Linked DNA regions of Terriglobus albidus. The protein of the gene in region 1 binds, or shares a complex with, the protein of each later gene. Links are inferred from orthologs where the notes say so. Each region holds a gene or a part of one and is shown in the gene's direction. Other genes may lie near its edges.

What was found. The genes of interacting proteins can lie anywhere in the genome.
Region 2: the proteins of secY (region 1) and secA are in contact, whole or in part, in a crystal structure (PDB 3DIN), measured with the Thermotoga maritima proteins. The link is inferred for Terriglobus albidus from one-to-one orthologs. Residues at the interface, in WP_004081795.1 of Thermotoga maritima: Glu108, Gly109, Glu110, Glu111, Ala236, Glu237, Arg238, Arg239, Ile240, Thr241, Ile242, Gln243, Tyr244, Ala245, Arg246, Arg247, Val248, Thr249, Gly250, Arg251, Arg252, Val253, Tyr254, Gly256, Ala257, Ser258, Thr259, Tyr260, Leu261, Pro262; in WP_004082002.1 of Thermotoga maritima: Glu261, Ala262, Arg263, Lys300, Ala301, Arg302, Thr303, Ile304, Ile305, Leu323, Tyr324, Asp325, Pro326, Val329, Ser330, Tyr333, Ile336, Lys340, Phe345, Val349, Glu363, Phe364, Tyr374, Ser375, Gly376, Gly377, Glu393, Ile395, Thr482, Ser483.

What each region holds. Positions count from the first base shown.
Region 1 is NZ_CP042806.1:4,064,290-4,067,176, reverse strand. What follows is about bases 45-2,852. They hold secY (preprotein translocase subunit SecY), read left to right. Parts: upstream 45-653; coding sequence 654-2,051; downstream 2,052-2,852. Other genes in these bases: map (type I methionyl aminopeptidase), read left to right, coding at 2,778-2,852; FTW19_RS16070 (adenylate kinase), read left to right, coding at 2,056-2,766; rplO (50S ribosomal protein L15), read left to right, coding at 135-578. Outside these bases: rpmD (50S ribosomal protein L30), read left to right, coding at 1-15; more of map, read left to right, coding at 2,853-2,887. UniProt on the Escherichia coli protein: The central subunit of the protein translocation channel SecYEG. Consists of two halves formed by TMs 1-5 and 6-10.
Region 2 is NZ_CP042806.1:4,219,168-4,222,736, reverse strand. Bases 1-3,490 are described here. They hold secA (preprotein translocase subunit SecA), read left to right. Parts: upstream 1-305; coding sequence 306-3,290; downstream 3,291-3,490. Other genes in these bases: FTW19_RS16740 (hypothetical protein), read right to left, coding at 3,390-3,490; FTW19_RS16750 (rhamnogalacturonan acetylesterase), read left to right, coding at 1-240. Outside these bases: more of FTW19_RS16740, read right to left, coding at 3,491-3,569. UniProt on the Escherichia coli protein: Required for protein export, interacts with the SecYEG preprotein conducting channel.

The sequences.
Region 1 (2,887 bases):
ATCGTCGAAGAGTAGTTCAGACTAAAGCGCGTTTCACGCGCAAACCATGGGCGATGTAGAATCAGTACATCGCCCACAAACATATGCGAGTCGGGAGGAGGGAACACTCTTCACCGGCGTTGAGCGAGGAAATAATGGCAAAGAATCTTTCGAACCTCCGTGCGCCGAAGGGCGCCAACAGCAACAAGAAGCGTATCGGCCGCGGTATGGGCTCGGGTATGGGTAAGACCTCGACCCGTGGCCACAAGGGCCAGGGTTCGCGCTCTGGCTCGCGCACGATGCGCGGTTTTGAGGGCGGCCAGATGCCGCTGCACCGTCGTCTTCCGAAGCGCGGCTTCACCAACATCTTCCGTACCGAGTACACGGTTCTGGGTCTGGACACGATCGCTTCTCTGAACGAGAGCGAGCTGACGATCGAGAAGCTGCAGGCTCTGGGTGTGGCGAAGAAGAACGCGCTGGTGAAGGTTCTGGCAAATGGCGAGATCACCACTGCTGTTACCGTGCATGCTCATAAGTTCTCCAAGGCTGCTCAGGAGAAGATTGAGAAGGCCGGCGGTAAGGCTGTCGTTCTCGGCTAATGGTTAGGGGCCCGGCCATGGCGCCGGGCCTTGTTCTCTTCGTTTCACCCGAAGTTCTCGAGGCCTCACTCTCAGATGCTGGATAAGTTCCTCAACATCTTCCGTATCCCCGACCTGCGCAAGCGTGTTCTGTTTACGCTTGGCCTGTTGGCGGTCTATCGCCTGGGTGCACATATCCCGACGCCGGGTATCAATGCCGATCTGCTGCAGCAGTACTTCCAGCAGAATTCGGGTTCCGCGCTGGGTCTGGTTGACCTGTTTTCCGGCGGCAACCTGCGCAAGCTGACGATCTTTGCGCTGGGCATCATGCCGTATATCACCGCCTCCATCATCTTCCAGTTGCTGACGGTTATTTATGAGCCGTTGGCCAAACTGCAGAAGGAAGGTGAAATCGGCCGTCGCAAGATCACACAGTGGACCCGCTACCTCACGGTTCTGCTGGCGATCGTGCAGTCGTTCTTTATCGGCCTGACACTGACCAGCACGCAGACCGGAGCTCCGATGGTGACCATCGGCAAGTGGTCGTTTATCGCGATGGCGGTGTTGACGCTGACTACCGGGACTGCCTTCATCATGTGGCTGGGCGAGCAGATTACCGATCGCGGTATCGGCAACGGCATGTCGCTGCTGATCTTTACGGGTATCGTTGTCGGCCTGCCGCGCGGTATCCAGGATCTGTGGGAGAAGGCAACGACCCGTGCCTGGGGAGCCTTCACTCCGATCGCACTGTTGATCCTTGTCGCCGGTATGATCGCTGTGGTCGCGTTTATTGTCTGGGTTGAGCGCTCTGAGCGTCGCATCCCGGTGCAGTATGCGAAGCGTATTGTAGGACGCCGTCTGATGGGCGGACAGTCGACTCACCTGCCGCTGAAGGTAAACTCCGGCGGCGTAATGCCGGTCATCTTCGCCAGCTCGATCCTTTCGGCTCCGTTGCTCTTCGCGAATGCCGCGTGGGTGCAGAACACCAAGTTCCTGCGTATTCTGACCGAAGGTCTGAAGCCGGGCGAACCGTGGTACGAGATCCTGTTCTTCGCGGCGATTATCTTCTTTGCCTACTTCTACATCTCGATCGTCTTCCGTCCGGATGACATCGCTGACAACATGCGGAAGTACGGTGGTTTTATTCCCGGTATCCGTCCGGGTCGCCGCACAAGCGACTATCTGAATGACATCCTGACCCGTATTACGCTGGTCGGCGCGCTATATCTGATCATCATCACCATCATTCCGCAGTTCCTGATTTCAGGTATCCACCTGAATCACCTGTGGCTGGTTGGTACCCTGTTCGATAAGCTGCCGACCTGGGTCACTAACGGTATGGGCGTACAGTTCTACTTCGGTGGAACCTCGCTGCTGATCGTGGTGGGTGTGGCGATGGACACGGTGAACCAGATCGAGTCGCAATTGATCATGCGTCACTACGACGGCTTTACGCCGAAGAGTGGCCGCATCCGCGGACGCCGGAGCTGGTAACGGGATGGAATGCGTAACCTCTCCGGGACAGCCGGAGTTCATCTCCGGGCCGGTTCTGCTGTTAGGTGCGCCAGGAGTCGGTAAGGGAACCCAGGCCCAAATTCTGATGCAGGCCTGGGGTGTTCCCCAGATTTCAACCGGCGACATTATCCGAGCCAACATTAAGGGTGGTTCGGAGGTGGGGAAAGAGTTCCAGAAGCTCGTCTCCGCCGGCCATCTGGTGCCGGATGACCTGGTCAACCAGATGGTGGCCGAGCGGCTGGAACAGCCGGACACCGCGCGGGGGTATTTGCTGGACGGTTTCCCACGGACCCTGCCCCAGGCGGAATGGCTGGATGGGCACCTGGGAACGAACCCCTCGGGGCTCCCCGTCGTTGCCGTGAGTATCGAAGTTGGGTATACTCAACTACTGGGCCGCATTACGGGCAGAAGGACTTGCCCGGTATGTCAAACCATCTATAACGTTCATTTCAATCCACCGAAGGTGGAAGGGAAGTGCGATAAGGAAGGTGCGGCTCTCGAACAGCGGGCAGACGACACGGAAGAGAAGTTCGCCGAACGCATGCGGGTGTTTGACGCGCAGACGGCACCGGTGATCGAGCACTACCGCGCTCTCGGACGATTTGAAGCAGTAGACGGTGATCATCCAGTTGAGGTGGTTACTGAAAAGATTGTGGCTGCGTTGATGCGGCTAAGAGGGAACGAAGGGCAGTAAGCGGATCGACAATGGCCATCATGATCAAAACGCCGCAGGAGATCGAAAAGATGCGGCAGGCGGGGATTATCCTTCGCCAGGTACATGAAGCGATCCGTCAGGCGGTGAAGCCGGGCGCTAC
Region 2 (3,569 bases), 150 kb from region 1 along the record:
GAACGGGATATGGGGTATGACGGCTTTATCGGGCAGACGGCTGAGGCGGAACATGTGGCGTTTGTCGACATGGCAACGGTCGAGGCCGACAAGCTGGAGGCGATGGGTGCTGAAAAGACAAAGCTTTTATTTCCCATCGACCACACGCATACCAGCTCCGAGGGCGCGGAGCTGAATGCAGGGGCTGTGGTGGAGGCGCTGCGGCGCGCAAACTCGCCGCTGACTACGTACCTCCGGTAGAGCGCCGGCGGAAGCTTTCGTCTAAACTGATAGATGGGCGCATTGTGCCCGAGGGACAACTCGTTTTGATCAATACCGTTCTCGCGAAAGTCTTCGGCACCAGTAATGAACGTGCCGTGAAGAAGCTGCTCCCGGTGGTGGAGCAAATAAATGCTTTTGAGCCGTCGGTTGCGGCACTGTCAGATGAGGCGCTACGCGCCAAAACGGTGGAGTTCCGTGAGCGGATCGCCGTTAAGACGAATGGAATCGAAGATGCTGACGCCTTGCGCGCGGCAGAGATGGCGGCTCTCGATGAGTTGCTGCCCGAGGCCTTTGCCGTGGTGCGCGAGGCGGGTAAGCGTGCCGTAGGCATGCGCCATTTTGATGTGCAGTTAATCGGCGGTATGGTGCTGCACTCCGGAAAGATCTCCGAAATGAAGACCGGCGAAGGTAAGACGCTGGTCGCCACTTTACCGTGCTATCTGAACGCCCTCGCCGGTAGAGGCGTGCATGTGGTCACGGTGAACGACTATCTGGCCAAGCGCGACGCCGAGTGGATGGGAAAGATCTACGAGTTCCTGGGTCTGACGGTCGGCGTGATTGTGCACGACCTGGACGACCGCCAGCGGCGCGAGGCCTATGCCGCGGATATTACCTACGGCACGAATAACGAATTCGGTTTCGACTACCTGCGCGACAACATGAAGTTCGAGCTGACCGATCTGGTGCAGCGCGGACACTACTACTCCATCGTCGACGAAGTGGACTCCATCCTGATCGACGAAGCGCGTACGCCTCTGATCATCAGCGGTCCCACGGACCAGACGACCGACAAGTACGCCCGTGTGAATGTGATCATTCCGGAGCTGGAACGCGGTGAACTGACAGAAACGATCGAACAGAAGATCTACACCGGCGACTACGTTGTGGACGAGAAGCACAAGGCCATCACCGTAACGGACGAGGGTTGGGAGAAGATCGAAAAACTGCTCGGCATCGGAAACATCGCTGATCCTGAGAACTGGGACTTGAAGCATCACGTGGAGACGGCGGTCAAGGCGCATACGCTCTACCGCCGCGACGTCGAGTACGTGGTGAAGGACGGCGAGGTCATCATCGTCGACGAGTTTACGGGCCGTCTCATGCCGGGCCGCCGCTGGTCTGATGGTCTGCACCAGTCGATTGAGGCCAAGGAAGGCGTTGCCATTCGCAAGGAAGACCAGACGCTGGCGACCATCACCTTCCAGAACTACTTCCGCTTGTACAAGAAGCTCTCCGGTATGACAGGTACCGCGGAGACGGAAGCTGCTGAATTCGACAAGATCTACAAGCTCGAAATTGTTGTTATTCCTACGAACCGTCCGATGCTCCGCCTGGAACACCAGGACGTGGTCTACCGGACGGCGAAGGAAAAGTACTTCGCGGTGGCGGACGAGATTCAGCGTCTGCATGACAATCACCAGCCGGTGCTGGTGGGTACCACGTCGATTGAAAAGTCGGAGCTGCTCTCGCAGATTCTGCAGAAGAAGGGTGTCCGCCATGTAGTGCTGAACGCAAAGTTCCACGAGCGCGAAGCCGAGATCGTCGCGCAGGCAGGCCGTCTGGGAATGGTGACCATCGCTACCAATATGGCTGGACGCGGCACCGACATTCTGCTGGGCGGGAATGCGGAATTCATGGCTCGCCAGGAGCTGGTGAAGAAAAATCTGGCGCGTGCCGTAAGCGCCGCCGAGGGCGCGATTTCGCCAACCGCCGGACCAGGCATGACACGGTTTTACTACCAGGGACAGGAGTTCGAGACCTCACATCAGCAGTGGGACTCTGTCTTTTCCGATTTTGCTGCCAGAGCGGTCGAAGAGCGCGCAAAGGTAGCCGAAGCGGGTGGCCTGTTCATCATCGGTACTGAACGCCATGAATCGCGGCGCGTGGATAATCAGCTCCGTGGACGCGCCGGCCGCCAGGGCGATCCGGGTGCTTCAAAGTTCTATCTCTCCCTCGAAGATGATCTGATGCGCATCTTTGCGCGTGAGTGGGTCAGTACGCTGCTGCAGCGCCTGGGGATGGAAGAGGGCGTGCCGATCGAAAGCAACATGATCACACGCCGTATCGAGGCAGCGCAGAAGGCCGTCGAAACCCAGAACTTCGAGAGCCGCAAGCACGTCCTCGAATACGACGACGTCATGAACAAGCAGCGCGAGGCGGTTTACGGTCTGCGCCGCGGTCTGCTGGAAGGTGTTGATCAGAAAGAGTTGATTCTCGATGACTACCTGACGACGGCTCTGAGCAGTGCTCTGGACGCAAACGCGCCGGCGGACGTGCATCCGGACCAGTGGAAGACGACAGAGCTCTTCGCTGCGCTGGGCGATGTCTTTGGACCGGGACTGGACAGAGAGATCGATGCCTCGCAGCTAAACCGGCATGAGCTGGGTGAGGCGATCTACGAGAAGCTGCGTGGCCGCTACGAGTTCAAGGAGCAGATTCTGTCGCCCCAGGGTATGCGCTATCACGAGCGCGTCATCATGCTCAGCGTGCTCGATAGCCTTTGGAAGGATCACCTTCTGGCAATGGACCACCTGAAAGAGGGAATCGGCCTGCGCGGCTATGCGCAGCAGGATCCTCTGGTGGCTTATAAGAAGGAATCGTTCGAGATGTTCGAGGCGATGATGCTGCGCTTCCAGGAAGACACGTTGCGCACGCTCTTCCGCATGCAGATCATCGGACCGGATGGAACGCCGATTGAGACTCCGGAGCAGATGGCAGCGCTGCGTCCTGCGGCTTCGCCGGAGCTGGAAGCCGTGGAGGTCTCCTCCGGTGAAAATGCGGCCCAGATTCCGCAGACCATGCGCGAGATCCCGATTCCGACGCGGGCTCCGCAAACAACGATCGACGAGCTGGAGCGTGAGTTCCAGCGGCGCAAGGAACGTGAGCTGAATGCGGCCCGGCAGGCAGGCGGAGACGCCTCTGCCGAGCCCGCTGCTCCGCGCCGTGCCGGAGAGAAAGTCGGACGGAATGATCTTTGCCCCTGCGGCTCTGGCAAGAAGTACAAGAAGTGCCACGGCGCCGAAGCATAGGCCCCGAGAACGGTCCTTGTTGAAGGGAAACGAAGCACATCTGGCCAGCTCCGCCGGGTTTTTCCTTCAATTATTCAATTATTTCGATCATTGAATTACTCAGCGCGCGATATCGTCAAGCAGCAGCTTGGCTTTGGTCGTCAGAGTATTTGCTCCGTCCACGTCGCCGGCCTTCAGCGCTTCACGCGCTTTCAAGAGAAAATCCTTAATCTGATCGACAGCGGTTTTGTGCGAACCCGCCACAGAGCCTGAGAGACCCTCAAGTCGCCGTTGCGTTGC